One region of the Mesorhizobium sp. C120A genome, then DNA from elsewhere that is predicted to be linked to it. Evidence: predicted binding sites of a transcription regulator. Region 1 holds the regulator's gene; each other region holds the start of a gene.
What was found. Region 1 encodes LexA, which represses DNA repair genes until DNA is damaged. Its sites were predicted from a motif close to TGTTCNNNNTGTGTTCNG; they were not measured.

Region 1 (3,243 bases):
GCGTTGATTGTCGGGGTGCGCGCCGGCATCCCGGACGAGGTCAACGAAGCGATGCGGCGCACCGGCATCTACCACATCATCTCCATCTCCGGCCTGCACATGGCGCTGGTTGCCGGCACCATCATGGCGTTGCTGCGTGGCGCCTTTGCGCTGTTTCCCGATTTCTCTTCGCGCCGCCCAGTCAAGAAATATGCAGCAGTGGCAGCACTCGTCTCCATCGCCGCCTATCTCGTCATTTCAGGCGTCGTGGTTGCCGCCGAGCGCAGCTTCATCATGCTGGCGGTCATGCTTGTCGCCGTGCTGTTTGATCGCGCCGCACTCACCATGCGCAATCTGGCGATCTCCGCCATTGCCGTCATCCTGGTGTCGCCGCACGAGGTGGTCGGTCCCAGCTTCCAGATGTCGTTTGCTGCCACCGCCGCCCTTGTCGGCGCCTATGCCGGCTGGGCCGATTACCGCGCCGACAAGGTGAGAACGCCGCCGGCAAAGCGCTCCTTCGTCGGCTTCCTGTCGCGAAAATTCGCGCTGGCCATGGGCGGCCTCGCCATGACCTCGATCATCGCCGGCAGTGCAACCTTGCTGTTCGCCATCTGGCATTTTCAGCGTGTGTCGCCGCTCAGCCTGATCGCCAATCTGGCCGTGATGCCGATTGTTTCGTTGATCGTCATGCCTTTTGCCGTGCTCAGCGCACTGGCGATGCCGTTCGGCGCCGACGGGCCGTTCCTCTATGTGATGGGCAAGGGTCTGATGGCGATGATCGCTATATCGGCCTGGATTTCCGAGCGCTCGCCGGTCGACGCCGTCGGGCTGATCTCCATCCGCTCGGTGCTGTTGGTGGCGGTCGCCCTCGTCATCGCCACCATGGCCACCACCTGGCTCAGGTTGGCGGCCGTGCCTTTCGCGCTGGCCGGCCTGTTGACGGTGCCGCAGGTGCTTACGCCCGACGTGCTCATATCCGAGGATGCGCATCTGGTGGCCATGCCGATCGGTGGCGGCGAACTCGCCCTCAACCGCGAACGCTCCAACGAATTCACCACGGACAATTGGAAACGGGCGCTGCGGGCCAAAACCATTATCCCACCTGAGATTTTCGAGGCAACAGATACGCGGTTCGATCTCGATCCGCTCGATCTGCCGCCCGGCTCGCCCTTCTATTGCACCGGCGATCTCTGTATCGCCCGGCACCCTTCCGGAGCCATTGTAGCGCTTGCGAAAGACCGCAAGACGGCGCGGCCGGCCTGTGCCTTCGCGAGCCTGATCGTCATCGATGACGCCACCGCCTACAATCCGTGCCGCGACCCGCTGGTGCTGGTCGTGACGAAGAAACAGCTGGCCCGCGACGGCAGCGCCGCCGTCTTCTTCGATCCGCAATCGGCAGCTGCAGCGCCAACCATCCGCTTCGCCGTCGACAAGCCGTATCGCCCCTGGCACGAGCAACGCCGCTTCTCCCGCGAAGCGCGCGGCCTGCCGCCTTACAACCAGCGTGAAAAGTACAAACCCAAGCCGGCTCAGTAGCGCCGGATCAATCCGACAAGCTTGCCCTGCACCTTCACCCTGTCCGGTCCAAAAATGCGGGTCTCGTAGGCCGGGTTGGCGGCTTCCAGGGCGATCGAGGCGCCCTTGCGGCGGAAGCGTTTCAGGGTCGCTTCCTCATCGTCGACCAACGCCACCACGATCTCGCCGGGGCTGGCTGTGTCGGCATTGCGGATGATGACCGTGTCGCCATCGAAAATGCCGGCCTCGATCATCGAATCGCCCTTGACCTCGAGCGCGTAGTGTTCGCCGCCCATGATCATATCGGGCGGCACCGAGATCGAATGGGTCTGATGCTGGATGGCGTCGATCGGCACGCCGGCGGCGATGCGTCCCATAACCGGGATTGAAATCGCGGAAACGGCATCGTCATTGCCGGCCGACATCGAACGCGACGGCGAGCCCGGCTTGATCTGGCGGCCGAGACCGCCTTGGCCCAACGCGCCTTGTCCTTGGCCGCCTTGCCCTTGGCCGGTTTGACCAAGACTGCCCTGAATGACGCTCGGCGAAAACTTCCTCGCCGCATTGAGGCCTGGTGCGATCGAGTCGGGCAGCCGCAGCACTTCCAGCGCGCGCGCCCGGTTCGGCAGCCGGCGAATGAAACCGCGCTCCTCAAGCGCCGTGATCAGGCGGTGGATGCCGGACTTGGAGGCGAGGTCGAGCGCTTCCTTCATCTCGTCGAAGGACGGCGGGATTCCGCTCTCCTTCAGGCGTTCATGGATGAACATCAGAAGCTCATGTTGTTTGCGCGTCAGCATCGCGGCCCCCAAGGGTTCTGAAACCAGAATCAGAAAAAACAAACCCAGAACAAACCCTATCTGTTCCAGTTGTGTTCCGCAACCTTTTAAAGTTTAATGAATGTGTTGACGTTTTGTTCAGCGTAACGTTCGGCGCTGCGAGCGCCGCTCGTAGTCGTTGGCCGGCAACGGGGTGAAACGAAGACAAAGTGCCCTGCGTCGTCGGCTACGATCGCCGCTTCCTTTTCGGACGGGGCTGCGCAGCATCCGCGCCGGGTTCACTCTGGGCATAGACCTGCAGCGTGTAGCCGATGTGAGCGGTCATCAGAGTTTTCGCACGTTCGACGTCGCGATCGAGGGCCGCTTCCATCAGGGCGGTATGGTGTTCGATCGCCACGGCGTCGCGCAGGGCCGCCACGGCCTTCCGGTGGCCATCCGTGCGGCCGGCGGCGGCGCGCAGCGTCGGGGCCAGACCCAGAAAGCGGTGATGGCGATGCAATTGGTCGGAAATCGTCGCATTGAAGCGCAGCAGCCAGCTGGATGTCGCGGCACTGAGCAGCGCCGCATGGAAGGCATCGTGTTTTTCGTACCACGCGTCGACCGCATCATCCGATGGATCGTCGAGAACAGACCCGCACCGTGAGAGACGATAGTGGGCGGCAACGACCGCGTCTTCCCACTCACGGTCGCCCTCCTCGATCGATTCCACCAGCAGGGGCAGTTCGACCACCAGCCGCGCACGCGCCAAATCCTCGAGCTCCGCCCGAGAGACGGGAGCGACCGCAAACCCGCGGTTGCTGATGGCGGTCACAAGCCGTTCCGCCTCCAGCCGCGACAGCGCCTCGCGCAACGGCGTCCAGCCGATGCCGTAGGTGTTGCGCAGCGTGCTCAGCTTCAACGGCGCGGCAGGCGCCAGCCGGGTCGCAAGAATATCGCGCCTGAGCAGGCGATAGGCCGCTTCCGTCTTCGAGGT
Region 2 (3,243 bases), 960 kb from region 1:
CCATTGGTCACGACCTGGCGAGGCGCGGCGGCCCGTTCGACGACGTGTAAGGCAGCGACCGCGGACTTTCGAGAGGTTTCCCGGGACGTCCACGCCGTCACCAGTTGGACCAAGTATGAGCTGAAGGCGATGCCGGAGCATCGCGATATTTCGAAGGATCCGGCTGGCCGGATCCTTCGTTTAAGGCGCCTTGGCGGTTTGGCTTAGCCCTTGTGGTCAAGGGCTGGACGGCGACAATCTCGGCACCTTCGACAGCCGAGAAGCAGCCGAGAAGCACGAACGCGAAGCCCAATATTTCAAGCGCCGTCGAGGCCGCTCGCCTGAAATCTTCAAAGTGCGCAAGAAATCCCCGCCGCGGGCGGTGCAGACACGCTCCGGTATCGCGGCGCTGCGAACCGGGCCATCGACCGCCGGCACTTGAGTGCCGACGGGCTCTGACCTTCAATTCGACCCGGGATCGCCGAGCGCCTCGGTGACGAAGGACGCCGCGATCAGGTCGTCGGCGTCGAGGCGTAGGGAGCCTTCGACACCTCCCATGATGGCTGCGACCTTCTGGAAGGTCTGCATCTCGTGTTCAGTAACGCTGGCGTCTCGCATCCTGGCTTTCAGATCGGCGATGCGTCGGCCCAGTGAGGCCGACGTTCCGATTTCTCTTTTCGACATGGTGGCCTGCTCCTCCCCCAACCCATGCTGTGGACGTACTCAAGTCTGCCTATATATAAGGCAGCGCGAATACAGTCGCCGCAACGCGCGATATCTGGGAAGGTTCCGGCGCCAAATAGTCACGAAATAATACGTGGTGGGACTCGGGTATGTTAAACGCCGACGCGGCGATAGACACCGCAGCCAGCGGCTGCGGCCATCGGCCTGGCCAACCCGTGTCGCGGGTCGCGAATGCGGGTCGGACTTTGATCGCCGCGCGCGAACAGTCAGCGAGAGGCCGGAACCACGCCGGACACCGAGCGCGCCGTTTCGGGCGAAAACACCACGAAAGCAAAAACCAGAACGGCAGCGGCGATAATGAGCGAGCCGCCGGCGACGATCGGTTCAAGCGCCGGGTTTCCCTGCAGCATCACATACAGCGCCGGCAGCATGATCACCAAGCCGAGAGTGTAGAGCCCGTAGTGGATCATGGCGACGCGACGCGCCGCCTTTTGCGGATTGAGCGCGTAGTAGCCGCCGAAGATGGCGCTCGTCACCCAACCGAGCAGATTGATATGCGCGTGCGCCGGAAAAGCGGCGTGGTCGCCCGAGATCGCCATCTGCAGGCCGGCCGCAATCCCCAACATCAGGAACAAGATGGCAGTTTTGAAAAAGAGTTCTGAAACCCTCGGCATGTCATTTCTCCCCCTATGCGGTCTGCGACCGCTTGCGACCTGGAGAATACACCCACGCGCAGAAATTTTCCACGCCCCGGTTATGGGGCCATGCCTGCACAGCTTTTTGCACGCTGTTCGACTTTTCTGGCTGCCACAACCCGGCGCCGCCGCGCTACGGCGTCAGCAAGATGTCGGCGCCCGCTCGCTCGTCGAACACCACCGCGCAGCCGCGCCCCAGCGCCACTGCCGACAGCGCGTTGGCCACCGTCTCGTCCGGCGATACGAAATCACCGGTCAGCACTCGCAACTCCTCCACCGCCCTGGCCATTGACACGCAGTGCCCGGCAACGCGATCGCTCGTGCAGGCGTCAACGACGCTGACGAGGTCGATCATCTCGAACTGGCCCATACCGGCCTCCACAAAAACAGCGTCCCGTCGCGGATATGAACGCTGAGGCGAGAGACAATGTTCCGCAGGTCCGATGCCCAGGCGGAGCACTCGACGGCCCGACCTGGAACGGACCGGCCGGCGGCAACCGCTTCGCTTGACAATAGGCCCTGTTTGTTCTCTATTTGTTCGGAAAAACGCCTCTCACAACAGACGCGGCTAATGCTGCAACGCCGCAAAGGGAACGGTCGGGATGGAACCCACCATCCTGCATGCGGATCTCGACGCCTTCTACGCCTCGGTCGAGCAGCTGCTCGACCCGGCGCTCAGGGGCAAGCCGATCGCCGTCGGCGGCGGCGTCGTGCTTGCCGCCTCCTACGAAGCCAGGGTTTTCGGCGTGCGCGGCGGCATGCCCGGACGACGCGCGCGCGAGCTTTGCCCCGGACTGATTTTCGTCGGCGGCCATTTCGCCGACTATCAGCGGCTGGGCGATGCCGCCATCAAGGTGCTCGACGATTTCACGCCGCTGGTCGAGCGGATTTCCATCGATGAAGCCTTTGCCGACGTCGCCGGCTGCACGCATCTGTTCGGGCCGCCGGCCGAGATCGCCGCCACGGTGCGTCGGCGCGTCCGGGCAGAGCTTGGCCTGCCGATCTCGATCGGCGTGGCGCGCACCAAGCATCTGGCCAAGATCGCCTCGCAGGTGGCCAAGCCCGACGGGCTGGTGGTGGTCGATCCGGACACCGAACTTGCCTTCCTGCATGATCTGCCGGTCGGGCTGATGTGGGGCGTCGGCCCGGCGACCAAGGCGCGGCTGGCCGAGATCGGCATCGAGACCATCGGCCAGTTGGCAAAGACGCATAGTGGGGCGCTGCGAAGGTTGCTCGGGCCCGCCGCCGGCGAAAAGCTGGCGTCGCTGGCATGGAACCGCGACCCGCGAAAGCTCGAAACCCACAGGCGGTCGCATTCCGCCGGCGCGCAGTCGGCGCTTGGCAGACGGCCGGCCGAAGCGCGTATCTTCGGACCCGTGCTGCTGCATCTGGCAGACCGGGTCGCCAGCCGGCTCAGGGCGAAATCACGGCCCGGGCGCACGGTGACGGTGCGCGTGCGTTTCGCCGATCTGCACGCCGTCACACGCTCGCTGACGCTCGATCAGCCGATTTCGGCAACCGCGATGCTGGCCGAAATCGCCGGGGAGCTGGTGCGCGGCGTGCTGGCCGCCAACCCTCGGGAGAAGACCATCTCGCTGCTGGCGATCTCGGTGTCGCAGCTGGAAGAAAGTGCCGAGCTGCAGCTGGAGCTGCCGCTCGGGCTTGCCGATGAAAAGCAGCGGCCCGGCAGCAGGCAAGGCCTGGCGCGCTTTGGCGCCGACCGCGCCATCGACAAGATCCGCCAGCGCTTTGGCAGAGAGGCTGTCGGCTATGGCGCCGTGGCGCTGGAAGCCCGGCGCTCGGTTCCCGATGCCTTCCGCGAACTGGCGGAGAAGGAACTGTGAGTGCGGCGCGACGGCAAGGCCAATGTTTAGGCTGGGCCAGT
Region 3 (3,243 bases), 990 kb from region 1:
CGATGATGATCTTGCCGCCCGCAATCAGCGGCGCCGAGGTCGAGTAATAATAGCCCGACTTCGGATACGGCATGTTGGTCAACAAATTGAGCGTGCCGGCTTCGGCGAAGGACGGGCAGACCTGGCCGTTGGCGGCGTCGAGCGCGATCAGCCGCGCATCCGAGGTCGGCAGATAGACGCGCGTCGCGCAAGGCTGGCCGGCGGCGATCTTGGCATCGGCATAATAGGACACGCCGCGGCAGGTCTGGTGCTGGCGGTCCTTGTCGAGCTTGATCTTGGGATCGAAACGCCATTTCTCCTTGCCGGTGGCGGCATCGATGGCGATGGCGAAATTGTGCGGCGTGCAGATATAGAGCGCATCGCCCACCTTCAGCGGCGTCACCTGGTAGGTGGTTTCGCCGACATCGTCCGGCCCTTTCACGTCGCCGGTCTGGTAGATCCAGGCCGGCTGCAATTTGGCGACATTGTCGGGCGTGATCTGGTCGAGCGGCGAATAGCGCTGGCCAAATTGCGTACGGCCGTAGAAATGCCATTCGCCCGGAGGCACATTGCCGCCGAGATCGGCAGTCGGCGTCACCTTGTCGGCGCTGAGGTCGCCGGCGATGTCCTTGGGATCGGCCGTCATCGAATAACCGGCGACGGCGAGCGATGCGAGCACGGCCAGAATGAGCGGCGCGCGCGCGTCGGGGCCGATCAGGCCCCGCCTTGCCCAAGGCGTCAGCAGCCACAGCGCCAGAAGCACGATGATGCCGCCGCGCGGTCCGAGTTCCCACCAGTCGAAGCCGATTTCCCACACCGCCCAGGCCAGCGTGCCGAGCACGATCGCCGCGTAGAGCCAGAGCGCCGTCGATTTGCGCCGGAAGAGCAGCCATGCGGCGATGAGGAAGGCGAGACCGGTGACGACATAGTACCAGCTGCCGCCCAGCATCGCGAGCCAGACGCCGCCGCCGCCAAGTGCGAGGCCGATGAGGAACAGGATGAGGGAGGTGATGACGACAGCCAAGACGATACTCCTTCGACTGATGCGCTTTGCAGCGCCTCACGGGCAGCCGCCCCTGCCCTGTCGCCAGCTTTCTCCCCCAGGCCGCGTGTGTCAAGCTGGCCCTGCCAGCATAAGGCGAGAGCAAACGCTCGACTTCATTCCGCTCCCACGCTGCAGCACCTCCACGACATTGTCGGGCGTCGGGACGATGAAATTCGCACTGCGCCCCAGAATCTCACTTTCAAACCAGAACAAAACGTAGACACTTCTGGTCTTTCGCTCCCGAATCACTACATTCGGGGGAGATGTCCGGCTTTGCGGAAGACATGCCCTTTTTTGACGAACCCAATGCGCGGCCCGCAGCCCCGTCGGGCATAGCTGCGCGCGCCATGGCGGCCCGCAGCGGCCCCAACAGCGCGCCCGATTATCTCAACGGCCTCAACCCCGAGCAGCGGCTGGCGGTGGAAACCACCGAAGGCCCGGTCCTGGTGCTGGCCGGCGCCGGCACCGGCAAGACCCGCGTGCTGACCACCCGCATCGCCCATATCCTGGCCACCGGCAGGGCTTTCCCCTCGCAGATCCTGGCGGTGACCTTCACCAACAAGGCCGCGCGCGAGATGAAGCAGCGCATCGGCCATCTCGTCGGCGAAGCCGTCGAGGGCATGCCGTGGCTCGGCACCTTCCACTCCATCGGCGTCAAGCTCTTGCGCCGCCACGCTGAGCTGGCCGGGCTCAAATCCGATTTCACCATCCTCGACACCGACGATGTCGTACGGCTGATCAAGCAGCTGATCCAGGCCGAAGGCCTCGACGACAAGCGCTGGCCGGCCAAGCAGTTCGCGCAGATGATCGACGGCTGGAAGAACAAGGGCCAAGGCCCCGCCGACATTGCCGAGGGCGACGCGCGCAGCTTCGCCAACGGCAAGGGCCGGGAACTCTACAAGGCCTATCAGGAGCGGCTGAAGACGCTGAACGCCTGCGACTTCGGCGATCTGCTCTGCCACCCGATCCGCATCTTCCGCGCCAATCCGGACGTGCTGAAGGACTACCACAAGCGCTTCAAATACATCCTCGTCGACGAGTACCAGGACACCAACACCGCGCAATACATGTGGCTGCGGCTGCTGGCGCAAAGACCTACCTCCCCCTCGATGGGGGAGGTCGCGCCGCGTAGCGGCGCGAGTGGGGGTGGCAGCGCCGGCGCCAGTCACCCCTCCCCGCCGCTTCGCGGCGACCCTCCCCATCCAGGGGAGGGTAAAGCGCGCTCGGCCAAAGGCCGCATGCCCGACCGGGCGTCCGAGCCGTTGCGAGGGCCCGCGCCGGCAGGCGCGGAACAGCCCGTGAGCGTGAATATTTGCTGCGTCGGCGACGACGACCAATCGATCTATGGCTGGCGTGGCGCCGAGGTCGACAACATCCTGCGCTTCGACAAGGATTTTCCCGGCGCCACCATCATCCGTCTGGAGCGCAATTATCGCTCGACCGCGCACATCCTCGGCACTGCCTCGCACCTCATCGCCCACAATGAGGGCCGCTTCGGCAAGACGCTGTTCACCGAGAAGGTCGCCGAGGACGACGAGAAGGTGCATGTCCACGCCGCCTGGGATTCCGAGGAGGAGGCGCGCGCCGTCGGCGAGACCATCGAGACCTACCAGCGTGCCAAGCACAAGCTCAATGATATGGCCATCCTGGTCCGCGCCTCCTTCCAGATGCGCGAATTCGAGGATCGCTTCGTCACGCTCGGCCTCAACTACCGCGTCATCGGCGGCCCGCGCTTCTATGAGCGCATGGAAATCCGCGATGCACTGGCCTTCTTCCGCGTCGTCGCGCAGGGCGCCGACGACCTCGCCTTCGAGCGCATCGTCAATGTCCCCAAGCGCGGCCTGGGTGAAGCCACCATCCGCCAGATCCACGACACGGCGCGGAGCTTGCGCATCCCGATGCTGGAGGCAGCCGCCAAGCTCGCAGAAAGCGACGAGCTGAAGCCCAAGCCCCGCGCGGCCTTGCGCGAAGTGGCGGCCAATTTCGAGCGCTGGCAGAAGGCGCTGGAAACCACGCCGCACACCGAACTCGCCGAGACCATTCTGGAGGAGAGCGGCTACACCGACATGTGGAAGAACGACCGCTCGGTCGAGGCGCCGGGCCGGCTGGAAAACCTGAAAGAGCTTATCCGCTCGATGGAGGAGTACGAATCGCTGCGCTCCTTCCTCGAGCATGTCGCGCTGGTCATGGACGCCGAGCAGAACGCCGAGCTTGACGCC

Region 2: dinB (DNA polymerase IV) is a predicted target of LexA. The motif match lies at 1,883-1,900, and genes of this name have one in related genera.
Region 3: NL532_RS13980 (ATP-dependent helicase) is a predicted target of LexA. The motif match lies at 1,230-1,247, and genes of this name have one in related genera.

The regions. Positions count from the first base shown of each region.
Region 1 covers NZ_CP100476.1:3,884,116-3,887,358, reverse strand. Annotated here, with positions in the region: gene NL532_RS18835 (ComEC/Rec2 family competence protein) at 1-1,515, shown strand, start outside; gene lexA (transcriptional repressor LexA) at 1,509-2,291, opposite strand; gene NL532_RS18825 (GntR family transcriptional regulator) at 2,497-3,243, opposite strand, start outside.
Region 2 covers NZ_CP100476.1:4,842,269-4,845,511, forward strand. Annotated here, with positions in the region: gene NL532_RS23625 (hypothetical protein) at 1-50, shown strand, start outside; gene NL532_RS23630 (hypothetical protein) at 191-421, shown strand; gene NL532_RS23635 (hypothetical protein) at 442-663, opposite strand; gene NL532_RS23640 (heme-copper oxidase family protein) at 930-1,337, opposite strand; gene NL532_RS23645 (hypothetical protein) at 1,492-1,728, opposite strand; gene dinB (DNA polymerase IV) at 1,961-3,202, shown strand.
Region 3 covers NZ_CP100476.1:2,896,622-2,899,864, reverse strand. Annotated here, with positions in the region: gene NL532_RS13985 (glucose/quinate/shikimate family membrane-bound PQQ-dependent dehydrogenase) at 1-1,003, opposite strand, end outside; gene NL532_RS13980 (ATP-dependent helicase) at 1,288-3,243, shown strand, end outside.